DNA from 2 places in the Rothia sp. HMSC069C01 genome. Region 1 is predicted to be linked to the other one. Evidence: predicted binding sites of a transcription regulator. Region 1 holds the regulator's gene; the other holds the start of a gene.
The links. The regulator HrcA, encoded in region 1, represses chaperone genes, less so after heat shock. The targets are predictions, from matches to a motif close to TTNGCACTCGNNNNNNNCGAGTGCNAA.
Positions count from the first base shown of each region.

Region 2: a site for HrcA is predicted at 2,399-2,425, ahead of groL (chaperonin GroEL). Genes of this name have one in related genera too.

Region 1 covers NZ_KV817408.1:477,147-486,651, reverse strand. The annotation lists gene ybeY (rRNA maturation RNase YbeY) at 1-7, opposite strand, end outside; gene HMPREF2981_RS08810 (PhoH family protein) at 73-1,188, opposite strand; gene HMPREF2981_RS08805 (16S rRNA (uracil(1498)-N(3))-methyltransferase) at 1,235-2,002, opposite strand; gene dnaJ (molecular chaperone DnaJ) at 2,087-3,223, opposite strand; gene hrcA (heat-inducible transcriptional repressor HrcA) at 3,321-4,421, opposite strand; gene HMPREF2981_RS08790 (DUF3097 family protein) at 4,652-5,503, shown strand; gene HMPREF2981_RS08785 (DUF4870 domain-containing protein) at 5,730-6,137, shown strand; gene hemW (radical SAM family heme chaperone HemW) at 6,451-7,722, opposite strand; gene lepA (translation elongation factor 4) at 7,833-9,505, opposite strand, start outside.
Region 2 covers NZ_KV817379.1:232,622-250,346, forward strand. The annotation lists gene HMPREF2981_RS10835 (hypothetical protein) at 101-433, opposite strand; gene groL (chaperonin GroEL) at 698-2,320, opposite strand; gene HMPREF2981_RS10840 (hypothetical protein) at 2,483-2,620, opposite strand; gene HMPREF2981_RS01615 (LytR C-terminal domain-containing protein) at 2,692-3,243, opposite strand; gene HMPREF2981_RS01620 (DUF3263 domain-containing protein) at 3,385-3,777, opposite strand; gene HMPREF2981_RS01625 (uracil-DNA glycosylase) at 3,879-4,553, shown strand; gene HMPREF2981_RS01630 (threonine/serine exporter family protein) at 4,657-6,741, opposite strand; gene HMPREF2981_RS01635 (lipid II:glycine glycyltransferase FemX) at 6,813-7,913, opposite strand; gene HMPREF2981_RS01640 (HPr family phosphocarrier protein) at 8,271-8,549, opposite strand; gene ptsP (phosphoenolpyruvate--protein phosphotransferase) at 8,739-10,433, opposite strand; gene HMPREF2981_RS01650 (PTS fructose transporter subunit IIABC) at 10,475-12,553, opposite strand; gene HMPREF2981_RS01655 (1-phosphofructokinase family hexose kinase) at 12,693-13,643, opposite strand; gene HMPREF2981_RS01660 (DeoR/GlpR family DNA-binding transcription regulator) at 13,640-14,431, opposite strand; gene HMPREF2981_RS01665 (VanZ family protein) at 14,901-15,341, opposite strand; gene HMPREF2981_RS01670 (histidine phosphatase family protein) at 15,352-16,668, opposite strand; gene HMPREF2981_RS01675 (ABC transporter ATP-binding protein) at 16,781-17,725, shown strand, end outside.

The sequences.
Region 1 (9,505 bases):
CATAAATAAGCTGAGTCGTGACGTTACCAGGCTTCTCATTAGGGTCCTCAACATGAAAATCAAGTACAGCCACTAGCGTTGTCCACCCTTCTGCTGTGACTGGTTCTCCCCAGACTCACCACCGTTAATTCCGGCTCGATCCAAAAGTTTCTCAGCCGCAGCTTCAATCGTGGCGCGCTTAACTTTACGATTACGTTTACGTTCCATAGCCTTTTGATCTTCGCCCCACTGATCGTACGCGGAGACAATGTTAGACACTAGACTATGGCGCACAACATCAGAGGAATCCAGGGTGCTAAAAACAATGTCATCAACCCCGGTCAAAATATTACGCACCTGTTTAAGCCCCGAAGCTTGGCCACCCGGCAAATCAACCTGTGTAATATCGCCGGTGATTACCATCTTGGAGCCAAAACCTAAACGAGTCAGGAACATCTTCATCTGTTCAGCCGTCGTGTTCTGTGCTTCATCAAGGATGACGAAAGCGTCATTCAATGTACGCCCGCGCATATATGCGAGGGGGGCAACCTCAATTGTTCCTGCCTCCATAAGCTTAGGGATAGCCTCCGGTTCAAGCATGTCGTGTAGAGCATCATAGAGAGGACGCAAGTAAGGGTCAATCTTATCGTTGAGAGTTCCCGGTAAAAAGCCTAGACGCTCGCCTGCTTCTACTGCGGGGCGAGTTAAGACAATTCGGTTAACCTCGCGGCTTTGTAGGGCTTGCACTGCTTTTGCCATAGCTAAATATGTTTTACCGGTACCAGCGGGACCAATGCCGAAGACAACAGTATTTGCGTCAATAGCATCCACATATTTTTTCTGGTTTACCGTCTTCGGGCGAATCGTCGTACCGCGTGTTGAAAGAATACTCGCTGAGAGCGTATGTGCCGGATTTGAAATTTCATCACCGAGCATACCCATCAGACGATGGATAACTTGTACTGTAATCTGTGTACCGTGACTAGCGAGTACACGAAGTTCATTGAGAAGCTTCGCAACCGTGGTAACAGACACGGACGGACCGGAAATAAGAAGATCAAGATCCTTGGGACGAATTGAAATATTGTCAAAATAGTCCTCAACAATAGTGAGATGCGCGTCTTGAGGACCAAGAACCGCTATCATCTCTGCGGCGCTTTTGAAAGATACGGTACGTGCCGTTGAGAGAGGTCGTGAGGTAGTCGTCAAAAGTAAGCTCCTTGGCTTGTTGGTTCTTAAATAAGTGTAACGTTACTTACCAGCGTCCCAACACTACGTTGATAGTGCACAGTGCTGCGGCACCAGCAGTGGAGGCTCGCAGAATTTCAGTTCCTAACAGTGCTTTGTGCGCACCCGCCCGCGTGAAAAGTTCGATTTCCCGCTCGGTGATGCCTCCTTCAGGTCCTACAAGAATATAAATTCTGGTGGGATTATCAGGGCTGTACCCAATCTTTCGCAGATATTCGCTTAAGGGTTCAGTGGCCTGTTCATGCAGAATATAGACATACGCTCCCTGAGCCGTGAGCTCGCGTATATGTTCTGCGAGTTCCTGCGAAGAATACAGCTCTTCCACGGTAGGAATGAGTGCTCGACGCGATTGCTTAGCGGCGGCAGAGACAGTATTTTGCCACTTTTGGTGAGCTTTAGTAGCGCGTTCCCCTTTCCACCGCACGATAGAGCGATCGGCACTCCACGGGATAACGCTCCGAATTCCAAGTTCGGTGCCGGTCTCAATTGCCAATATGTCTCGGTTATCTTTGGCGAGTGCCTGCACAAGGGAAACTGAGAGGCTGTTATCATCCTTATCTAAGTTTTGGACTGTAACTTCAAGTCCTTTAGAGGAAATCGCTGAAACAATACCGTGGATACGATGCCCTTGGCCGTCTGCAAGGTCAAGGTTCTCCCCTATAGCTAAGCGTTTCACCTTGGCGTGATGCGCTTCCGGGCCAGTTAGAGTAAATGTACTCCCTGCCGTGCAGCTGGCTAGCTCTTTGGCGGTAATGTAGAAAATGGGGGCGCTCATAAGATCCTTGATAAAGCTGTATCCGAAGTGTTTCATCTTACCGTACTAGGATTTTCAGAACACTTCGGATACAAAGAATGTTGTCTATTTAAATTGGTCTTTGAGTCGCGAAAAAAGACCATGTTTTTGTTTGACGTGGGTGCCTTCGTGCAAGTCTTCTCCACGAAGTTCAGCGAATTTTTGGAGCAACTCACGTTGTTCGGAGTTTACATTGGTCGGTGTTGTGACCTGAATACGTACCTGTAGGTCTCCGCGTTTATCGGAGTGAAGGCGGGTAACACCTAAGCCGTTCAAAGTTACGATGTCGCCGCTTTGTGCGCCTTCAGGGATGGTGATCTCTTGAACCCCATCGAAGGTTTCTAAGGGTACGGTGGTTCCTAAAACGGCTGCGACCATAGGAATATTCACCGTTGTGGTGAGATTATCACCATCGCGAACAAAGTATTTATCGCGCTTAACGTTGAGATCAATATAAAGATCGCCATTGGGACCACCATTGAGTCCAGCTTCGCCTTTACCTCGCAGACGTATGCGGGCTCCGTCATTAACACCGGCGGGAACGGTGAAGGTCAGCGGGAGTTTTTCGCCCACACGGCCCTGTCCGTGGCATTCTGGGCAGCGGTGTTTGATGACGGTGCCATATCCCTGACAGCTGGGGCACTCTACCTGCTGCATGACGGTTCCTAGGATGGATTGAACACGGCGCTGCATGAATCCCTGGCCATGACAGGTCTCACAGGTTTCGGGGTGGGTTCCGGGAGCGGTTCCTTCACCTTCACAGGATTTACAAGTGACGGCCGTGTTAAGCTCTACAGTCTTTTCGACGCCAAAAACTGCGTCTTTAAGGGATATCGAGACGTTGATAAGTGCGTCTTGTCCCTGGCGTACGCGGGATGCGGGACCGCTTTGTCCACCGCCTCCGGTAAACATATCGAAGAGGTCTTGGAACCCGAAACTTCCTGAGCCAAAGCCGCCGAACCCTCCTGCGCCTCCAGGGAATCCTGCACGACCCTGTTCATCGCCGGTAGCGTCGTAATTACGGCGTTTCTCGTTATCTGAGAGTACTTCGTAGGCGAGGGTTACACGTTTGAATTCCTCAGCTGCCTCTTCGGATGGGTTAACGTCGGGGTGCAGTTGACGCGCCTTTTTACGGTACGCTTTTTTGATCTCTTCGGGGCTTGCATCCTTCGAGACTCCAAGAGTTGAGTAGTGATCGCTCACGTGTTTCTTCTATCCTTTTCGTACCGGAGTGCTCCGGATATGGTGTCAATATAAAATCGGTAAGTTTACGGGGTTCTGAGGAATTACTCGCACGATGTCATGATGCTCGTGTGCCTAAGACATGACCTAGATAGCGAGCTACCGCGTTCACCGCCGCAATGTTACCACGGTAATCCATGCGGACTGGACCCACCACGCCAAGTTTTGCCGTATGCTTCCCCAAGGCGCCTTCATTATCTGGTAAATGTTGTTTGTTGTATGAAACTACAACGGGTGAATCGTATTCACCAGTGACAATAGAAGCTCCTTGAAGCGCTTGCTCCGTATTCTCGTGACCGATCCTTACACTGTACCCGGCTTCTTGAACCGATGCGTGAGACAGCACGCGAAGCAGCGTAACTTGTTCTTCGAGCGCATCCAAAATGGGAGCTATGCTCGCCGAGAAGTCGTCGTGACTTCGTGCTAGGTTTGAGGTGCCAGAGATCGCGAAGCGAATATCTCGTTCAAAATAAGGTTGTGCTCGCAGATGATCCACGATAGCTTCGGTGAGTTCCGGAGAACGGCCTCGCAACGCTGGATGATGCGCTTCTGGCAGCAATGCACTTATGTTTTCGAAAGGTAAACCCTGAAGCATTTTAAGCAGGTTTTCTTTAATCGCTGCAAGAGCTGATACAGTTTCATCATGCGCTAAGGCTGTAGTCTCTGGCAGTATCACAGTGACCCGGTGGATTGTGCCAAGATCACTGATAAGCAATGCTAAGAGCGTGCGTGAATCCAGGGGTACGAACTCAAGATGCAAGAGAGTTCCAGCGTTACGTGTTGGGTACTGGATAAGCGCCACCTGATGCGTGAGATGCGCAAGTGTTCGGGTGGCGGCTTCAATCATATCTTCTACGCTGTGTGCGCTTTCAAGAATTTGCCGTAACGCCGACACTTGGGTTGCAGAGAGAGCACGCGGCGCGGCTAGAGCATCGACGAAGAACCTGTATCCCTGTTCTGTAGGAATACGCCCAGCGCTGGCGTGCGGTGCGCTCAAAAGTCCCTGTTCTTCTAAAGCTGCCATATCATTGCGTATCGTGGCACTGGATACTTGAAGATGGTGGCGCTGTGCCAGCGTCTTTGAACCTATGGGTTCGCCTGTGCGCACGTAGTCTTCAACGATTGCCTGCAATATGCGCATGCGGCGTTCGTGTGACATGGTACTCCTTGCGACCCTATCGGTGGTTAATAATCTGGCAAAGCATAATCTGGCACTCTTGTTGAGAGAGTGCTAAAAACTACTTTTATCATAGCCGGGTAGCCCCTAGCGGTACTAGTCTTTCGCCAGAAGCGAGTTATCAATACTTTAGAATTGGATGGGTTCTGCCAAAAGCTAACCTGCGGAAACCAGGCAATATCCGTGGTGCCGTTGTACGAAGGATGCAAGATATGAGTGAACGATACGCTTGGGGTGCACAAGATCTATCACGTGCCTCAATAAATAACAGGCCTGCTCCTCCTCGTCGGGTCGAGCTAAAACGCGGGATGGTCCTTGAGGATCTTAACGGGTGGGTTGGCGAAGTAGTGCGTGCCGAACGTATCGGTGGAGAAATATTTTTCGGGCTTGAAGACGCTCACGGACGGGTCAAAAATTTTCCTTTAGGAATCGGGTACTTTCTTGAGGGCGAACCGGTTGAGATTGTTGCCCCAACACCACGAAAGACCTCAGGGCGCAAAATTTCTCGTTCTGGTTCGGTAGCAGTTGAAAACGCTCCAGCGCGGGTGGCGTGCGCATCCAGAATCTGGGTTGAGGGGCTTCATGATGCGGAACTCGTCGAGAAAGTGTGGGGCCATGATCTGCGGGTTGAAGGTATTGTGGTCGAGCCCCTTCATGGTGTTGATGATTTAGCAACTGCCGTTAAAGAGTTCTTCCCCGGCCCAGAGCGACGACTTGGAATTCTTGTGGATCATCTTCTGAAAGGCACCAAGGAAGAACGTGTTGTGGCGGAGGCTTTAGCTGTTCCCGGCGCTGCTGGAAATATTAAGATTGTGGGGCACCCTTTCATTGATATTTGGCAGGCCGTCAAGCCGCAGGTTCTCGGAATTCCGGCATGGCCGCAGGTGCCTCGAGGTGAGGACTGGAAGAAAGGAATTCTACGTCGGTTGGGACAGCCACATCAAAACCAGGAAGACGTGGCAAACGCCTGGAAACGTATTCTTTCCCGAGTTGACTCTTATTCCGATCTTGATCCTACGCTGCTAGGACCTGTTGAGTCGCTCATTGATTTTCTGACTGAATAAGGTAATGTGAGTAGCTCAGGTTGTCTATGCCGCGCCTCTGGCGAGGCGTTCGGTAAAACACGTTACAATAAATAAGGATTTTAGGTTGTACAGGTGCACCAATTGAGGCATGTGTACGGCAGAGCAAAATAGACGAGTAATAATCAGGATTTCTGTGGTTCAAGATACTCGCCCGGAGGGGCATAAACGAAACATTACACCTTTGCCTGTGTCGCAGGACCGGAGCATGGCGACTTTTGCTCACTTTAGCGGCATCATCGGGTTTTTGCCTGCCGCTGCTATCTACTATTTGTATCGTGACCGCGCCCCCTTCACTGAGCAAGAGTCACGTGAAGCCATGAACTTTACGCTTCTGCCTTCAATCATGATTCTTGTTCTTCTCATTTTGAGCTTCGTACCCGGCATGGCAAGCCTCATGATGTTCTTTACTGCTATTCTGTGGCTTTATATGGCGATCAGTTCCGTAATTGCGGGCATCTACGCCGCCCAAGGAGAACCTCATAGGTACAAGCTCAACCTGCGTATCCTTGACCTTTTCCTCAAGCCTGCTGAAGACTTCAAAGAAAAGAAGAAGCAGCACCGAGAAGAAATGGAAGGGCAACAGCAACAACAGGCAGCCGAGCGCCGCGTATAAACAGACTTATACATCGTATAAGGCACCCCGGGTCACTATTTCGATATGGAATATGTGGCCCTTTATTTTTATACGCATATTACATACCATATAAAACGCCTGTTAACGATTGAAGGCCCCTGATACACAAGGGACCTTCAACCGTATTCACTCAACTTCAGCAAAGACGACAACACGCTGTAACATATACCGTCCTGCCAATATAAACTCTACCTTAGTTTCAACCTAATGTCTAGTAATTCAATTATTTTATCCTGAAAGTTAAGGCAATTATATTTTTGGGGTAAGTATTCTCGCATATTTTACGAGACATTTATTTTATATCTGGAAGTAATTCTCGAGTAACAGCATCACCTAAAAGTCGGCCCTGCAACGTAAGTTTTACTGAAGCATCAGGGTTGGGCGCACCAGTATTTGTAAAAATGTCGGGTTCAATAAGTCCTTGTGCGAGCAACCATTGTAAAGAATCCCCCAAGTCAGCGGCAGGATGCACGGCCAGAAGCTCGCTCATAGGCAAACCTCCACGTACTCGAATCAGCAGCATAATTGCCTCAAAAGAACGAGTTCCTGAGTCTAAAACTTCTCGCGCTGCGGCCGGTGATTCCCCAGCCCGAACACGATGTGCATAAGGAATGGGATGTTTAATATTCCACCACCGGGTACCGTTTATATGTGAATGTGCTCCCGGTCCTATTCCCCACCAGTCTTGATTACGCCAATACGCCATATTATGGTCACTTCGAGTATGCTCAGACCGAGAATAATTCGAGACCTCATACCACCGATATCCGGCTTGCATGAGAAGATCTTCTGCACGCAAATACATATCTGCCATGAGGTCATCATCAGGCATTGTATATTCACCGCGCCGAATTTGTGCGGCAAGTTTAGTACCGTCTTCAACAATCAAAGAATATGCAGAAATGTGGTCTGGCTGATAAGAAATCGCCGCTTGCACACTTTGCTCCCACTGCTCCAGCGTTTCTGACGGAGATCCATAAATTAAATCTATCGATACTTGAAGACCAATATCTCGCGCCCACGCCACAACTTTAGGAACATTTTCGGGTGTATGGGTACGGTCAAGAACTTTCAAAACCTCGGGCACAACAGATTGCATACCAAAAGAAACACGCGTAAATCCGCCGTCTTTTAACGTCTGCAGATCCTCATAGGTGACAGAGTCAGGATTAGCCTCGGTGGTGACCTCAGCACCATCTTCGATACCGAAAATATCAATTGCAGTTTTCAGGATGCGCACCAAATCATACGCAGGGAGTTTCGTGGGCGTACCCCCGCCGAAGAATACCGTATGCAACGGCCGCTTTACCACCCCGGATGCTTCAAGAGTGCGAGCGGCAAAGAAAATCTCAGCTGTAGCATCGTCCGCATACGTACCCAGCCCTATCCCGTCACCAAAATCTTCGGTGGCATAAGTGTTGAAATCACAATACCCACATCGCACCGAGCAGAACGGAATATGTACGTAGAGGCTAAAATCACGGTTTTGGCACCCGTGCGCACACGAGGCTGGGATGCGTCCGTCACGCGGCGCGGGCGCGCCAACCGGTTGCGCGGGTGCCATACAATGCCTCCTTCATGAGAATCTAGCCGAGTGCGTGTGCGCAAAAATGATGGGTAGAGACGCTCTTTTCTTGGAGTCAGGTCTCTACCCGCAAGAAAGACGGTAAAGATTTACTTCTTTTTATCTTTCTTCTCTTTCTCTTCGCCCGAAGATAGGGCGGCGATGAATGCCTCTTGCGGTACCTCGACGCGGCCGACCATCTTCATGCGCTTCTTGCCTTCCTTCTGCTTTTCCAGCAGCTTGCGCTTACGCGAAATATCGCCACCGTAGCATTTTGACAGCACGTCCTTGCGCATAGCGCGGATATTCTCGCGGGCAATGATGCGAGAACCAATAGCAGCCTGAATAGGAACCTCAAATTGCTGACGAGGTATTAGCTCACGAAGCTTACTCGTCATCATCAAACCGTACGAATAGGCCTTGTCGCGATGGGTAATAGCCGAGAAAGCATCCACTTTCTCACCCTGAAGCAGGATATCGACCTTCACCAGGTCAGCCTCTTCCTCACCATCGAACTTCCAGTCCAAGGATGCATACCCACGAGTACGGGACTTGAGCTGATCGAAGAAATCAAAGACAATCTCGGCCAGCGGCAGGCGGTACCGCATCTCAACGCGATCCTCAGATAGGTAGTCCATGCCGCCCATTTGCCCGCGGCGCGACTGGCACAACTCCATGATCGCCCCAATATAGTCGCTGGGAGCAATAATCGTACATGCCACCATCGGTTCACGAATGGTTGCGACTTTACCCTCGGGGAACTCGCTTGGGTTAGTCACGCGCTTTGCATTACCCGATTCGTCCACAACATCATAAATAACGTTGGGGGCGGTCGAAATAAGGTCGAGATTGAACTCGCGTTCCAAGCGTTCGCGCACGATTTCAAGGTGCAGCAGGCCTAAGAAGCCACACCGGAAACCAAACCCGAGTGCTGCAGAAGTTTCGGGTTCGTAGACAAGCGCAGCATCGTTGAGCTTGAGCTTGTCTAGGGCATCTCGCAACGCCGGATAATCTGAACCATCAATAGGAAATAGCCCAGAGAATACCATAGGTTTCGGGTCTTCATAGCCGCCTAGTGACTCTGCGGCAGGCTTTACAGCAGAGGTTACGGTATCGCCCACGCGGGATTGCCGAACGTCCTTCACGCCAGTGATCAAATAACCCACTTCACCCACACTCAACCCTTTGGAGGGAATGGGGTCGGGTGAAATTACCCCAATCTCAAGCAGATCGTGTTCTGCGCCGGTAGACATCATCTTGATTTTCTGGCGCGGTTCAAGTTTTCCGTCTACGACACGCACATAGGTGACCACTCCGCGATAGGAATCGTACACTGAGTCAAAAATCATGGCGCGGGCTGGCGTGTCCGCCTGCCCCACAGGCGCGGGTATGCCTTCGACAATACGGTCCAGCAGAGCTTCTACACCCTCACCGGTTTTACCCGAAACCCGCAGAACTTCCTCAGGCTCGCAGCCAATAAGGTTTGCCAGCTCCTCAGCATATTTATCGGGCATAGCGGCGGGCAAGTCGATCTTATTCAAGACAGGAATAATCGTAAGATCGTTCTCCATTGCCAAGTAGAGATTGGCGAGAGTTTGGGCTTCAATCCCCTGTGCCGCATCAACAAGAAGCAGAGCGCCTTCGCATGCGGCAAGTGAGCGAGAGACTTCATAGGTGAAGTCAACGTGTCCCGGAGTGTCGATCATGTTGAGCGCATAGGAAGTACCGTCGATCTCCCATGGCATACGTACTGCCTGGGACTTAATGGTGATGCCTCGTTCAC
Region 2 (17,725 bases), on a different contig from region 1:
CAATCAAAAAAAGAGCCTTTATGTGAATAAAGCGGCGAAAACTACGCTTTATTCAAATAAAGGCTCTTTTTAGCAGGCAGGGCTGGATCGGGCGGAAAGGCTACGGTTTCTTTGCCTTCTTCTGCTGACCCGCCTTAAGCACCGACCTGTACGACCGTGCCGAGAGCACAGATGCTTCCGATAAAACCGATAACACGCTCATGAAGCTCAGGCACGAGGCAATGGACAGCGAAGAAAAAGCCGAGCCGATAGATCCGAACGAGAAAGCCGAGCCGATCGAAAACGCCGAATTTACGGAGCCAATGCTGCAGAATGAGTTCACCGACCCGATGCTCAGAAATGAATTTCGCGAGCCGATGCTCTTTGTGTTTTGGCCGGAATGGGCGGGGGCATCGGGGGTGTTTTCGGAAGATTTGGAGGTGTTGTTAGGCATCATAAATCCAGCATACCGCGCGGCTCGCCCATTCCGAACGAATTATGGGGCGCATCAAGAACACCCACGCATACGCGCGAGCAGGTGGTATTGTGCCGAAAAGGTAGGATTTTCCTACCTGCTCGGGCCAAAAATCACCTGCTCGCGGCCCTGAGAGGAGAAGAGCATAGACAAAAACTCTCCGGGGTGGGTTCCGTACCCGGCATTGTGCCGGTCAGGAACCCACCCCGGAGAGCTTCAACATACTCCCTCAGTCGGGAAACGTTACATCATGCCGCCCATCGGGTCAGCAGCAGGTGCCGCAGCGGATGCGGGCTCAGGCTTGTTCGCTACCACAGCCTCGGTGGTCAGGAACAGACCAGCGATCGATGCGGCGTTCTGCAGAGCGGAACGGGTCACCTTCACGGGGTCGTTAATACCCGCAGCCATGAGGTCTTCGTACTCGCCGGTTGCAGCGTTCAGACCGGTGCCCTCGGGCAGGGAACGAACCTTATCAACCACCACGCCGGGCTCAAGGCCAGCGTTCGTTGCAATCTGCTTCAGCGGCGCATCGATAGCCACGCGCACGATGTTCGCGCCGGTTGCCTCGTCACCCTTCAGGTCGAGCTTGTCGAAGACCTTCGCGCCCGCCTGAATCAGTGCCACGCCGCCGCCGGGGACAATACCCTCTTCAACAGCTGCCTTTGCGTTGCGCACAGCATCCTCAATGCGGTGCTTGCGTTCCTTCAGCTCAACCTCGGTTGCCGCGCCAGCCTTGAGCACAGCCACACCACCGGCGAGCTTTGCCAGGCGCTCCTGCAGCTTCTCGCGGTCGTAGTCGGAATCGGAGTTTGCGATCTCGGCGCGAATCTGTGCCACGCGGCCATCCAGTGCGGCGGCGTCGCCAGCGCCCTCAATGATGGTGGTCTCGTCCTTGGTGACAACAACCTTGCGTGCCTTACCCAGCATCTCAAGGGTTGCGGTATCCAGGGACAGACCAACCTCTTCGGTAATAACCTGGCCGCCGGTGAGGATCGCAATATCAGCCATCATAGCCTTGCGACGGTCACCGAAACCGGGTGCCTTCACGGCAACGGACTTGATGGAGCCGCGCATCTTGTTCAGCACGAGCAGAGCCAGAGCCTCGCCCTCAACATCCTCGGCGATAATCAGCAGCGGCTTGCCGGACTGCATGACCTTCTCAAGAACGGGAACCAGATCCTTCACGTTCGAGATCTTCTGGTTGACCACCAGGATGTAGGGGTCTTCCAGCACGGCTTCCTGACGCTCGGGGTCGGTCACGAAGTAGCCGGAGAGGAAGCCCTTATCGAAGCGCATACCCTCGGTGAGTTCCAGGTGCAGGCCGAAGGTGTTGGACTCCTCAACGGTAATCACGCCTTCCTTGCCGACCTTCTCCATAGCCTGAGCGATCAGCTTACCGATCTCCTGATCGCCCGCAGAGATGGATGCGGTTGCTGCGATCTCTTCCTCGGTCTCAACCTCTTTCGCGGAGTCGAGCAGGGTCTTGGTGACCTCCTCAACAGCCTTCTCAATACCGCGCTTGAGGCTCAGCGGGTCAGCACCGGCAGCCACGTTGCGCAGGCCCTCACGCACGAGCGCCTGAGCGAGCACGGTTGCGGTGGTGGTACCGTCACCTGCGATATCGTCGGTCTTCTTAGCTACCTCTTTGACGAGTTCGGCGCCAATCTTTTCATAGGGGTCTTCAAGCTCGATCTCTTTGGCGATGGAAACACCGTCGTTAGTGATCGTGGGTGCGCCCCACGACTTCTCAAGCACGACGTTGCGGCCACGGGGGCCAAGAGTTACCTTAACGGCATCGGCTAGAGTGTTCAGTCCGCGCTCTAGACCGCGGCGAGCTTCTTCATCAAAAGCAATAAGTTTTGCCATGTGGCGATATCCCTCCTGGACGTTTTGAATGGAGCGCTCAGGTTTTCCGGTCTGCCGAAGCAGATTTTGATACCGGTTTTAGCACCTGAAGGCGCCGAGTGCTAAAAACAATTTTGGCACTTGGTGCGCCCGAGGGCAAACATTTTGAGCGCCGAATTTAGCTTAATCGCCCTCAGCGCATTCTTGAGGCACACGGAAAGCCGCAATGGGGTGAACGGGTACGGCTTCAAGCGAATGCACGGAGCCAAAGCACCAGTTTCGATAGCCGAGCGATGTTATATGCGAACGCATAGGGCTCACAGGACGTTCCCGAAACTAGCGGGGATGATAAACGGTACCGCACACCGCGGTATCAAGCCAGATGATGCCGTTTAGCTGTAGTCGGCGGCAAGCACCACCACAATATCGTTCTCGCCCAGAATCGAGGCGTCTGAGCTCTCCTGAACCGTCGTGATATTCAGGGTTTTCGCAATAGCTTCGGCCTGCGACTTCTTGGCCTCGTCCTTGTAGTAGACCGTGCTGGATTCCGGCGGGGTGCCCGACCAGTTCGCGGTTTCGGTAATCGTGTAACCTTCAAGCGCGGCGCTTGCCTTGGCCGCAGACCCGCCGGGCGCGGATGCATTATAGACCGCCACGTTCGCATCCTTAGCCTGCTCGGATGCTGAGGCAGAGGGCGACGATGACTCCGAAGGCGAGGCGGGGGCGCTGTAGCTCTTGGCGCGCGCGGCGGCCTCGGGCGAGCTGCTGCGCGGGTGGTTAATGTACATAGCGCCGCCGATCACGAGCGATAAAATACCGGCGACGACAACGGGAATAATGCCTTTGGGGCTCTTGGAAGGGTCGTCAATCACACCGCGGTATGTTCCACGGCGGGCGGTATTCTCGTCGATGTCGTCGAATTCATCGTGCGGGTATTGGCTCATGACTTCCCTAGGTTGAGTAATAGATGTACCGCTCTGCGCGGTGGAGCCCTGCCAAAGCTCTCTCTTACAGGGTACCGTATGGGGCTTTATCCGTCCTGTTCAGAACGGCGTGCGCTCATGCACACATCGGTGCGGTTGCCTTTAGCTACGGTCGCGAACCTCGCGCAGGCGGTGCATCAGGATGGGTTCGGCGGCGATCACACGCTGGCTGTCGATCATGGTGTTGAGCTTCTGGTAGTAGGCGATTGGGGTGAGCCCGAGCGCGGTAATCGCCTTCTCTTTGGTGCCCTGGTACTTCCAGTGCCGTTTTTCCAGGGCGATCATGGCACGCTCTAAATCGGTGAGGGCGGATTTTCGCGTGTTCTCAGTTTTTCCGCCGGTTTCGCGGGTCTCAGAAGTGCCGGGTGCGGAAGACGCAGGCTGTGTTGTGGGGCTGGGTTCGGGGCTATCGGCGGGGACTGCCGCTGCGGGTTCGGCGGCTTCGGAGCCGCCAGCAGGCGAAGGTTCGGGGGTTTCCGAAGAAGGTATCGGCATCTGGATTCCTGACGAACATAGGTGGTCTACATGAACACTTTAGAGTATGTTGGTTGAAGTCACCGTGTTATCAGAGTCAAATTTTCTCAGGGAGTATTTTCATGACGAACCCGCCGCTGACCGACATTATGAGCGAAGACTGGGCGCAAGCCCTCGCGCCCGTCGAAGATAAAATCCACGCCATGGGCGAGTTTTTACGCACCGAACACGCGGCGGGACACCGAACTTTTCCCACAGGTCAAAATATTTTCCGCGCATTCTCACGCCCCATGAACGAGGTCAAGGTGCTGATCGTGGGGCAAGACCCCTACCCCACCCCCGGGAACGCGATGGGGCTTTCGTTCTCGGTGCAGCGGGATATGCCCCTGCCGAAATCGCTCATCAATATTTATCGGGAATTGTCCGACGATTTGGGGATCGAGCCCGCACAGCACGGTGATCTGAGCTCATGGTCCGATGAGGGCATCATGCTCATGAACCGCGTGCTCAGCGTGCGTGAAGGGGCGCCGGGGTCGCATCGTAATAAGGGGTGGGAAGAGGTGACTGAGTGCGCTATTCGGGCGCTGGCGGCACGCAATAAGCCCCTGGTCGGGCTGCTGTGGGGTGCGGATGCGCGGCGCACCGCCCCGATGCTGGAACCGTACCCGTGTGTGGAGTCTGCGCATCCGTCGCCGCTGTCGGCGCATCGCGGGTTCTTCGGTTCACGCCCGTTCTCGCGGGTGAATACGCTGCTGGTAGAGCAGGGTGCGGAGCCGGTGGACTGGACGGTCAAGTAGCGCGCATCCTCCCATCCATACCCACATAAAAAGGCTCTTTATTCCACTGTGGAATAAAGAGCCTTTGTAGCATCCCGCATCGAATGTAAGAACCACGGATGCGCTACTCGGCGGCCTCCGCAGGCACATTGCGCGGAACCGCGAAACGCTGCAGCAGATACTGCATCAGGTAGTTGCCCAACGTCACGCCCGCCGCCATCGCAATCACAATCGAAACCGCCGAAATCATGCTCTGGATGCCCCAAACCACGTTCGTCTCAACCGTCAGCAGGTACATGCCGCGGAAGAACGACAGACCCGGCAGCAGGAAGGTCAGCGCGGGAATCGAAAAAACCGCCTGCGGGGCACGCAGTCGGTACGCCACATAGGTGCTCAGCATGCCAATTATGAGGGCGGCAAGCGCCGTATTCGCACGCCCCGAATCGACCCCCACCAGGTAGGTATACAGGTGATAGGTCACCAGGGCACTACAGGTAATGAGTACCAGCCACCCCAGCTTCACGAGCTTCGTGTGCAGGGTAATCGCAAACGTAACCGTCGCCGCCAGCATGAACACCGAGAACGTAAGCGGCGAAGGAAGATCAAACCGGGTCTGCTCAATATCCAGAATCGGGCCGCCAAACAGGCTAATCGCATTCACCGCCGAGGCGATGCCGATCACCAGGCCCAAAAAGCTCATGCCCGTCGAAACGAATCTTCCCGCCGCGGTCACCGGGAAACCGTTAATCGCATCCTGAACCGCGCCCACCAGACGCGAGGTCGGCAGGAACATGATCAGCCCGGCGGCAACCACCAGAGGCGCAGAAATCGACTCCCCCGGGCGGCGAATCATGGAATGATCCCCGCCCAGCCAAATCGCCAGGAATGTCAGCAGACCCGCGCTCGCCGCCATGCGGAAAAACGTAGGCATGCCAATCTTATTGAGCCACTGAATCAGCAGGTACACGGGAATGAACACGATCGCCGCAGCGGTTGCGGTAGACCAGCTCGCCCCCAGCGCCGCCGTCAGCGTGGTTGCGCAGCCAATATTCGCCAGCCAGGTAATCAGCGGCGGATACGGTTTAGGATGGTTCGTAATCTCGCTCAGGCGAAGGTCGGCATCTTCCAGGGTCATGCCGCCCTCGGTAATATCGTGAATCAGTCCGTAGGTAGAAGCGAGCGCCTCATAATTCTCGGTAGAGGTGCGCACCACGCGCACGAGCGTATGGGTGAACCGGGAATCGGCACTCATGGTTCGCGAGCTGATGCGCGACTCCATGTAAATATCGGGGTCGGAGGTATAGTTGATGGTCACCGACTGGTTGGTGATATTGACGTCCACCGAATCGAGCCCATACGCCGAAGACACCGCGATAATCGCCGAGTCTACGTCCATCGCGTCCGCGCCATAATAGAACATGGCTTCCGCCAGGCGCAGCGTGAAATTGAGGGTGTCGCGAGCGTACTCTTTCTCGCGGTACAAGGCCTCACGTTGGGCGCGTTCTTCACGTTTGGCGCGCGGGGTAAACTGCCGCTGGGCGATGCGCGCCGCACCGCGCGGCGCCACATGTGCCACCGCTTGGCCGTCAGCACGCACGAAGGAACGTAGGGTGGTTCGCACGCCCCACCGCCCGCCCGTGCCATGCCCGGCGGGCATCGTCGTAGTGGGTACGGATACTGGGGGCGCGCTCGCCGTGGGCTCTACACCGCCGAACCGCTGTGCCGCATGGGAATTGGGCACCTGCGGGATCATGCCCGTCATGGGGACGGGCTGGGACTGGCGGTATTTAGCGACCTCCGTGACGATATTACTGGAGGTTTGCGCGGGGGGCTCCTGCGGATGCGGTATCTCAGGAGGCACGCTCTGCACCGCCTGGATTACGGGTTCTTCGGGGACTTCCTCGTAGGGTATCTCCGGCTCGTAGGACATCTGTGGAGCCTCGTCGAGAGGCATACCGGATTCGTCGACGGGAAGAAGCTGGGTGTCGTCCGTATCGGTTTCCACGCCGTGCGCCGCCGCAACCTCGTATAGCGCCTCACGCGCCTGCTCAGCCTGCTCGGCCTCCTTGCCGCTGTGGGCAAGAGCCTCACGCAGCTTGGAGTCGTGCACTTCGGAGAGAGGAACGGCGAAGAAATATCCCGGGCGGCGAATACTCCTCGCGTTCTCATCGGCTGGGTTGTAGCTGTGCTCCTCGGGGTTCTTCGCCATAGTATCCCTTGATCGTGTTGCGTGCTGGTGCGCTGTGTGTACCGGTGAGTGGCGTGGCGGTGCGGCGTTTCCTAGTAGAAGGAATAGTGGTGTTTCTTCACCCACAGGCGAAGCATCAGCCGCTCCACACCGGCGTTCCAAAGCTTATATTTGAGCTCTGAAATAGGCTGATCGTAAACGCCCACGAAGTCGGTCACGTTCTTCGTGAACGAGGTTTTGAACAGGCCCAGACCGTAGTAAGGATGTTCCTTATTCTTGAGTTCGGCGGCGGGCGGGGTGCCGCAAAAGTCATAGGTGCTGATCCCGTGCTCCTTCATGAGGTCGGTAATCGCAGTCCACTGTACCAGATGAGAGTCGCCGTACTGTTTACGGCGCGGCTTAGAACCGCCGTCTTTATAGGTGCCCTTCGTACCGTAGTTGATCACGTAGGCGCCCACGGAAGGTTTGCCGTCTTCGTAGGTGAAGTAGAGCCTGCCCTGCCCGGCGTTCTCGAAGGCCCTCCAGAAGTCGCGGTAATACTCGTAGGGGCGCAGCAGAAGCGAAACTTTGCCCTGCCCCACGGTATCCATGAGGGCATACATGGCACGCATATTTTCGTCGGTGAGCTCAACCCGTTTGACCTCGCAGCCTTCACGGGTGGCACGGCGTACAGCGTTACGTCCGCGCGAAGACAACGATTTAAGCACTTCTTCCTCGGTACCCTCGGTGGAGAGGATGGCGGTGTAGTCATTCGGCTGAATATCGGCGGTACGAATCAGCTCGGTGCCCGCAATGACCTGCTGGGCATGCTCATCCGCCACGATTTCAGGTTCGATCTTAACGGCAAAAACACCCAATTTCTGCTCGGTAATCAGGCGGCGGTTCGCCTGCAGCAGGGCGGGCAGCTCATCGGCATCATGCACCGCCGGGCCTTTGATGAAGTACCAGAGTTTGCCCAGCAGCGGAATATTCTTCTCAAACGCCAGGCTGTAGCTGGCGAAAGGCTGCCTCTCGCCATCACGATCGACGGTGCCTTCATACACGATATAGCGGGGTTTCCACCCGTAGTCGGCTTTGACTTTTGCGAATGATGCGGACTGCAGCAGATTTCCGCCGTCCGGGTTGGCGATCACGTGGGTATCCCACTCCTGAATTTCTGCTGGGGTTGCAAAACGTGCCGTAATTTCGTGCAAGGGTCTCTATCTCTCGTGGGGTGGTGGGTGTTCCGAACGTTTCTCGCCCGCGAACCTTGTGCGGTCTTTTTTTGATGCGCTCGCGGCGCACGCACGCCTTAAGTCTAACAAGAGGCACGGCGATTGGTGCATCGGCGGGGTTCGCCTCGTCTAAAAAGAGTCTTGATGCGAATAAAGAGTTAAAAACGCCGCTTTATTCGCATCAAGAGCCTTTTTATGCCCTTTCCGACCCGATCGGGCGGGCTGGGGCATGAGGTAAGGGAACAGACCGGATGCACACCCGAGCCTTAAAGCAGGTATCCCGCCGCACGTGAAGCGACGGGATACCGGTAAAGCTGGCGAGAGTCGCCGGAAGGATTACTCTTCGTCGTGGTCGGTTTCGAGAATCTTCTTCAGGGTCTCTAGAGCTTCGTCTGCGCCTTCACCTTCTGCTCGGAGCACCACACGGTCACCGTGCTTAGCACCCAAGGACATCAGGGATAGGATCGAAGCCGCATCCATTGCCTCGTCTGCGGGCTCGCCTTCTGCTGCAATGGTGACCTCAACGGGGAGGTCGCCAGCTGCCTCAGCAAAAATTGCTGCGGGACGTGCGTGCAGACCAACGCGGCTTGCAATAGTGGCAATAACCTCTGCCATGGTTTTTCTCCTTTGTGAAGGAATCGTCTGTTATCGACTCCATGTTTATCAAACAGGAGGATGCACCCCCTGTTTTCCTGCCTCAATTGTACAGTTTTACTCACCGTTTGGGGACCAATGCCTCACCCGATCTTGAAATAAACTTTCAACACCGAGTTAGCCTTTTCTCCACCGGGTTTGAGGCGTCTTCTAGAGGCCGAGCTCGTCCAGAATCGGCAGCTCAGCGCGGGCGGCAGCCTTCGCCTCGGCAGAGGAAATCTGTTCCAAAGCCTTATTGGCAATATGGCGTGCCTGCTCCAGGGTCACCGACTTGAGCACCGCCGCAACCGCAGGGATAGCACCGGCATTCATCGAGAGGGTATCAACCCCTAGGCCGACCAGCACCACAGCCAGCGCCGGATCGGCGGCGGCCTCACCGCAGACGCTCACATACTTCTTCTCGCCGGCGTTCACCGAAGCTCGCTTAGCGCCCTTGACGGTCAGCTTAATCATCTTCAGCACCGCAGGCTGCCACGGGTTGTTCAAGTGAGCCAGATCGCCCAGCAGGCGGTCTGCAGCCATCGTGTACTGGGTCAGGTCGTTGGTGCCGATCGACACAAAATCGACCTCACCCAAAATCGCTTCGGCGTTCACGGCTGCGGCGGGGGTTTCAACCATCACGCCGTGTACCGGCAGGCCGACCTCCTTGAGCATTTTCGCAAAGTTGCGAGCCTCGGAGGTGGTCGAAATCATCGGTGCCATCACCCAAATATCGGCGTCGGAATCCTCGGACGCCTGCTTGATAGCCTCCAGCTGGCGGGTCAGCACGCCGGGTACGGTCCAGTCGGTGCGGAAACCGCGCACGCCCAGCGCCGGGTTTTCCTCGGGATTCACGTTGAGGAAGGGCAGGGGCTTGTCGGCGCCCGCATCCAGGGTACGAACCACGATGTGCTTGCCGGGGAAGGCATCAAACACAGACTTGTAAGTTTCCGCCTGGGCCTCAATAGACGGCTCGGCGTCGTGCCCCAAGAAGCCAAATTCGGTGCGCAGCAGGCCCACGCCTTCAGCGTTCAGGCTGGCGGCCTTCTCAGCGGATTTGCCATCGCCCACGTTCGCGTAAAGTGGCACGCGGGTGCCGTCGGCGAGCACGCCTTTACCGTCGAAGTCGGCGATAGGTTTGCGGTTAGCGTATTTTTCGGCGGCTTCGCGGTCTTCATCGGTCGGCTCAGTATTGACGATACCCGCGTTCGAGTCCACATAGACCTCGGTGCCGTCAGGAATATCGGTAACGCCCTTCGCCGCCACAATAGCGGGAAGACCCAGGCCGCGCGCCAAAATCGCGGTATGCGCCTGCGGACCGCCGTCCGAAGTGATCAGGGCGATCACGTTCTTCGGGTCAAGGGTCGCGGTATCTGCGGGGGCAAGATCAACTGCGGCGAGCACGAAAGGCTCCTCCGCGTAGGGGATGCCCGGTGCCTGCTGACCGGTCAGTTCCGCCACAATACGGGCGCGCACATCGTGAATATCGGTGACGCGCTCAGCCATGTAACCGCCAAGGGCAGCCATCTGGTCGGCGAACGAGGTTGCTGCCTCCCAAATCGCGCGCTCAGGTGCCATCTGCTGAGTCTCAACCAGCTTTACGGCACTCTTAATCAGGGCGCGGTCGGTCGCCATCTGCGAGGTCGATTTGAGCACGGCCTTGCCGTCACGACCCGCATTTTCGGCGCGTGCGAGCAGGTCCTCTTTCACGCGAACCGACGCATCTTGAATACGTTGACCGGCCTCTTCGGGGCTTTCACCGTCTAGGCGTAGACCGGCTTTAGGCTCTTGAATAGGCTCGGGCATCTGTAGCACGGGACCAATAACGCGTCCGGCATAAACACCGACGCCTTTATATGTAGTCATGAAGTTATATCCTTCGTGTTGGGTTCTCTACAGTGTAACGCTTATGCGGCGGTCTTCGCTGGGGTCTCGGTCGCAGTCTGCCGCGACTTCGCGCCAATCGACTTCAGCAGCACATAGGTGATGGCGGATACGACGGTACCGGCGACAACAGCGAGCAGGAACATCGGAATATTGTTGCTCAAACCAATAATCCAGATACCGCCGTGCGGTGCCGGGGATGCCACATGCGCATTCATCGAAATAGCACCGGCAATCGCGCCGCCTACGATGGAGGACGGGATCACGCGCGCCGGGTCTGCCGAGGCGAACGGAATAGCGCCCTCAGAGATGAAGGATGCGCCCAGCAGCCACGCGGCCTTGCCGTTTTCACGCTCGGGCTCGGTGAAGAGCTTGGGGCGCAGGGTGGTGGCAAGCGCCATAGCCAGCGGCGGAACCATGCCGGAGATAATAACGGCTGCCATGATTTCCTTGTTCACATCGGCACCCGAAGAAAGCCCGGCGGTTGCGAACAGGTAAGCCGCCTTGTTGATGGGACCACCCAGATCGGATGCCATCATGGCACCCAGAATCAGGCCGAGAACAAGAGCGGATGCGCCAGACATGGAGGTCAGCCAATTCTGCAGGGATTCGAGAACCCACGCCAGCGGCGCGCCCAACAGCAGGTACATGATGCCGCCCGCAACGAGTGAGGTAATGAGCGGGGTAATGACCACGGGCATCATCGAACCGAGCCAGCGCGGCAGTTTGAGGGTGCCTAAACCGTAGGCAATCAGACCGGCGAGCAGACCGCCGACGATGCCGCCGAGGAAGCCAGCCTTCACGGCAACCGCGACGGAACCGGCGATAAAGCCGGGCGCAATACCGGGGCGCTGCGCCAACCCGTAGGCGATAAAGGCGGCGAGCGCGGGAACCATCAGGTCAAGACCGAACTTACCGATGGTCTGCAGAACCGCGCCCAGGTAGAGGGTCCAGTGGGTGTCTCCCAGGTTGTAGATTGTGGCGTTGGCGAGGATCTTTTCGGTATCGACATCGCCCAGGTTCGGCATGGTGATTGCTTCGAGAATGAAGCCCAGCGCCACGATAATGCCGCCGGCGGCGACGAACGGGATCATGTACGAAACACCGGTCATCACGGCCTTGTAGATGCGCGAGCCCCACGAACCTTCGGCAGCCGAGGAGGTGTCTTCTCCGCTGGATGCGGCGGCGCTCACGCGCTTGCCGTTGGGGTTTTCCGCTTCGGCGAGGGCCTCCTCAATCATGGCTTGCGGTTCGTCAATGCCGCGCTTCACGGGGGCTTCCACATAGGGCTTACCGGCGAAGCGGCTGCGGTCGCGCACGTTCACGGAGACCGCGAAAATGACGGCGTCGGCTTCATCAATATCGGCTTGGGTGAGGGTTTCGTTCCCGGAGGACCCCTGAGTCTCCACCTTGAAGTCGTAGCCGAGGTCTTCCGCCGCGTATTTGAGGGCATCCGCCGCCATATAGGTGTGCGCGATGCCGGTGGGGCATGCGGTGACCGCCACGATTTTCTTGGTGGCTGGCTTCTCGGATGCAGTTGCTTCTGCGGAGTCGGTCTGTGCCGCTGCGGCTTGAGCGGATGCGCCTGCACCCGCCTTTTGTGCGTTCGATGCTGCCGAGTCGGCGGAGGCGGGAGCCTTCTTCGGGGCGCCGGTGCCGAGCGCATCGTTCACGAGGTCTACGATTTCTTCGGGGGTTTGTGCCTCACGCAGGGAGGCAGTGAAGCTCTTCTTCATGAGCGAACGCGCCAGCGTGGAGAGCAGTTTCAGGTGTTCCTGGTCGGCACCATCGGGGGCGGCGATGAAGAAGATCAGATCGGCCGGACCGTCTTTCGCGCCGAAGCTCACGCCGGGGTTGGGTCGTGCCATCGCGAGGGTGGGTTCGGTGACCGCCGCGCTTCGGCAGTGGGGAATGGCGATACCGCCCGGGATGCCGGTGTCGGTCTTGGACTCGCGGGCTTCTGCAGCGGCGTACAGGTGATCATAGTCGGTGGCACGTGAGGCATTGACGACGGCGTGCGCAAGCTTGCTGATGACGTCGAATTTAGTCTCTCCCAGATTCTGGTCTAGGAGCACCAGCTCTGGGGTGATGAGCTCAGACATAATACCCTCCTCGGGGCGTATGATGCGGTGCGCCATGATGCCTATGCGGGCGTTTTCAGTACGCACTCAAGTGTCCGTAAATATGTTGTTTTTAGTGGTTGACCAGGCTATATGCTATATGCCTGATATGGAATATAAGCTAAATGGAAAGCTGCCTTAGGGTTACTTTCTCGGGGGTTGTCATGGCTGCCGAAGGCATTTGTGTTCCGGGTAAGGATGCTGCCGCCGAGCCATGCGCAACCGCCTGCACGAGGCATTGCTGCGGCGACTCTCCCCGCTCATAAGCAAAGAGGAAACCGGAGAGCGACGAATCCCCGGCGCCCACCGTGCTGCGCACCTTCACGGGTTCATGCTGTGCATGCCAGGCACCTTCGGCGGTCACGAGAACCGCGCCGGACCCGCCAAGGGTTGCCAGCACATAGGGAATGCCGTCATTCACCAAGGTTCGCGCGGTACGTGCAGTCAGCTCGGGGCTCGACTCCAGCTCTTCCCAGTTCTCGGCGCCGGTCAGCTGTGCCAACTCCTCAGAATTCGGCTTAATCAGCGTAGGCTTTATCTGCCCCGCAACGGTAGCGATCAGCGGCGCCTCGGAGGTATCGACGGCGATCTTGCCTTCATATCCGCTGGCGCGCAGCTTCGCACACAGCTCGGCGTAATACGTTGCCTCCAGTCCGCCAGGCAGCGAACCGGCGAGTACCACCCAATCTGCGTTTTCTGATTGGGCGATCACGAGCGCATCCAGGGCGTCGCGCAGCTCAGGGGTGAACTCGGTGCCGGGGGCGTTAAGCTTAGTGGTCGTGCCGTCCGGATCAACCACGGTGATATTCGAGCGGATAGGCTCACCCGTGGGCAGATTCGCAAACTGCACGCCGCTCGCCGCAAGGGCGGTCAGCACGGGGTCGGTAGCCTCTCCCGGAACCACTGCAACAGTAGGCACCTGAGAAGTATGTAAGGCACGCGAAATATTGACCCCTTTACCGCCGGGGTCTTGAACCGCGCCTACGGCACGCTGAACGGCGCCATGTGCCAGAGGGGAACCCAGTTCAATCGTGCGATCCAAACTAGGGTTAGCGGTGAGAGTCAGAATCATGCGATGAGCACCTCCACATGAGCGGCTTCAAGAGCCTGAGCAAGCGCACCATCGGGGGCGCGGTCGGTGATCATGGTATCGATATTCTCGAAGTCAGCAAAGCGCACGAGCGATTCCTGCCCAAACTTCGCCGAATCGCACAGAAGCACCACGCGCCGCGCTGATTTGCAGATCGCGGTCTTCACGATGGCCTCATTCATGCCGGGGGTGGAAACACCAAATTCGGCATCTATGCCGTTGGCACCAAGAAACGCAATGTCGGGACGTACCGTAGCGAAGTATTCGGCAGCACGAGCACCAATTGCCGCCCAGGTCATCTTGCGCAGCTGACCGCCCACAAGTTCGAGGGTAACCCCCTCTGCCTCAGCGAGTTTGACTGCAATGTGCAGGGCATGGGTAATAATGATGCGGTCGCTGCCGGTCTTGAGGCTAAAGTTTTCTGACCCAATATAGTCCGCCAAAATCTCAATGGTCGAGCCAGCGTCAAGAACAATCGAACCCACATCAGAGTCACGCAGATACTCATAAGCCTTCGCAGCGATGCGGCGCTTCTCGGGAGTATTCATGCCCTGACGTGAGGCAATAGAGGACTCTAGGGAGGTAGACTGCTCAACGGTAACGGCGCCGCCATGCACGCGGCGCAGCTTACCCGCTTCTTCGAGGGAGGCAAGGTCTCGTCGCACAGTCTCCATGGTGACGTCATAGCGTCGAGCGAGATCAGCACCGTTAACACGGCGTGCAGAAGATACCAGTTTCGCAATTTCGGCACGACGTTCTTCAGCAAACATATGCGCACATCACTTTCAAGGTATGGGTGTGGAGCGAACGAACCGTTCCACGCGAATTCTTAGGTCTGTATATCATGGCGGAACGGCGAATGCGTATCACCACTCAAGACAACAGTCTTGCCCTTGATTTTATGTGGGTTTATGTGGGTGCGTCAAGATAACCCACGGATAAATCATCGATTTTTTGTGAATTTACCCTCGAAACCACACTTAAGGTCAAATAATCCACAACAGACACACACTGTTCACCCCACAACACATCTAAACCCACACCGGATGCGCGGCTTCTAAACGTTCGGGCGCGAGTAGTTTTGATCTGCCTTGAATCACAAAGGTTTTCTAGTGCGTGGCGCGTTCAGGATGCGCGGGCATCCAGCGAGCGCCTAGGGCTGTCGCCATCGCCGGAGCGAAGCGAAGGCGTGGTGACTGGGTGCCTTGTCAAGCGAGTGCAAGCATCCATATCCGTGAACTACCTCTTAACCCAGCGCATCCAGAGACCATGCACACCCCAGGCGGTCAGGGAACCAATAAACGCACCCGTCCCGTTCATGAGGACGTCTATGGGGTCGCCGGTGCGTTCGGGCATCGCCGTTTGAATGAGTTCGATTCCGGCACTGACCGCTACCGCGCCCAGGGTGATCGCCCCTACCCTGCGCCACGGGCGGGCACGGCAGAACAGCAACAGCATGAGCAGAAACCCGCCGGGGGCAAACATGATGACATTCGAGAGTTGTTCGATGCTCGCATAGGTGATAAACCCGGGCAGCCAGCCCTGGGCGTGACCGGCATCGAGAAGCGAAGCCAGACGAGAGCCCGCCTCGTTATCGTCCACATGCTGCGGGGCGAACACGATCGTTGCAACGGCGGTACAATACAGCGCGAAAAGCGCCCATCCGATTACCCAGAACACTCTGCCAGATCTACCAGACAAGACGACCCCGCTCATCGAACACCTTGTTCTCATCAAAGGCAAAAAGCCCCTTAAGATCGACCTCTAAAGGCTCAGCGTTCGGCACAGTCTGCGTATGCTCGTACCCCTGCGCCGCCGAAATAGCGCGGCGAATCAGGCTCCCGTGGCTCACCACGATGATGCGCTCCCCGGGATACTGGCGCACAATCTCGCGCAGAACGCGCACGGCACGCACATACACATCGCGTTCGGTCTCTACCTGCGGATAGTAGCGGTCGGGGGCGCGGCGCTCGGGAACGGGAATATTCACGCCCTCGGCGGCACCATAATCACGTTCCACCAAGTCAGGGTAGGTTTCACTGACCGGAAGCCCGAAATCCTCGCCCACAAGCTGCGCGGTTTCATAGGCCCGCGACAGCGGTGAAGAAATCACCCGGTCATAGCTCAAACCCAGGCTGCGCAGCGTCGCCCCGGTTTCACGCGCCTGTGCGCGACCGGTGTCGTTCAGCGGAATATCGCTGATACCTTGCATGAGCTGGTTCTTATTCCACTCGGTCTGTCCGTGGCGAATCAGCGTGAGCGAACCGCCCGCCAGGTTCTTAGGGAAAGGTTCGGCGTGCAGCTTAGGCTGGCGGTTAACCAACACGTGGGCATCAATCGCATCGTCAAGATAATCGGTGGGAAGCTCGGTGAGCGAAGCATTCGGAGGAATCGGGAACATGCCGTCAATCGTCTCGTAGCCCTCATGCTCGCGGCCTTCCAGAAGCACAGTCATCGTCACCGCAATCAGCATGCCGTGGGTAGCCACCACAATGTTCTTGCCCTCATGCTCGCGGCGCACCCGGTTCAGAGCGGTCAGGGCGCGGCTCACCAGGGCCTCGCGCTCCTCAACCCCGTATTTATGCCCATCCGTGCGGGATGCCGCCACCAGCTCAGGGGTTGCAGCCTCACCCTCCAAATCACCGAATGAGCGTTCTTCTAGCCCCGCGTATGCGCCCAGATACGGCACCCCTAGTGCCTGGGCAACAATTTGCCCGCTCTCCGCCGCGCGCTCAAGCGGGGACGAAACCACACCGTCAATCTGCACGCCGCGCTGCGCCATCTCACGCAGCTGCGGCACGGCACCCCGAATCTGTTCACGCCCCGTATCGTTCAGTGGAATATCGGTTCTACCCTGAAACCGGTGATTTATATTCCAGTCGGTCTGCCCGTGCCGAAGCAGAAAAATCTTACCGGGCGTTTCAGCGTGTTCATGGTGGGTCTGTGCGTCAGTCATGGTCTTAAGTATGGCATCATCCGCACGATTTAGAGCCGTATCCCAGAACACGCCCCGCTCATCCTTAGGGATGACAACCCGCACAAAACCCGGCGTTATCGCCGCATTTTTTCACTCCGCAGACGGATAAAAACGCCCCGTCTCCCTTGGAAAAATGGATGCTATGAATACTTCTTACACCTCATACGCACCCGTTATCTCGGTGCGTAACCTTACCAAATCCTACGGACAGCACACAGTACTGCGCGATATTTCCCTCGATATTTACCCCGGCGAATCCGTGGCCGTCATGGGACCCTCCGGTTCCGGAAAAACCACGCTTCTGCACGCGCTCTCCGGCATTATTCGCATAGACTCGGGCACCATTCAGGTGCTCGGCGGCGGACCCGAAATACCGGGCGGGCGCGTTGAACTCGGCGCCCTGAGCGAAAAACAGCGCACAAGCCTGCGCGCAAACTCCTTCGGATTCATCTTTCAGCAAGGGCTTCTCATCCCTGAGCTCACCGCAGAAGAAAACGTCTCGCTCGCCGCCATGATCTCCGGGGTATCGCGCGAGCAGGCACGCGGCGCATCCGCAAACCTGCTCGCCCGGCTGGGGCTAGGCGACATGTGCGAGAAACGCATCGGCGAACTTTCCGGCGGGCAGGCACAGCGCGTGGCGATTGCGCGTTCACAGATTACCGGTGCGCCGATTACTTTTGCGGATGAACCCACCGGCGCGCTCGATAGCGTGACTGCACAAGAGGTCATGGATCTTCTGCTCACACTCGTTCCGCAGCAGGGTAAAACCCTCTTAATTGTCACCCACGATCCACAGATTGCGGCGCAATGCTCCCGCACAATCCACCTGCACGACGGGCAGATTGTGCAGGATAACCGGCAGGATCCCACCGCGCCCGGTCAGCAGAGTGGGGATTCGGTACAGTATCGGGTGCCCGCACCGCCGAGCCAGCCGGTACCCCCTCAGGATGCGGCACCCGCTCCTTCCGCACAGCCGGGTGTCTTCCAGCCTGGGAACCCCGCGGTAAACCCGCCCCAAACATACAACCGGGTTTCCGCACAGACCCAGCCGCCCACGAACGTGCGCTACTCCCCCGCGCATGCTCCG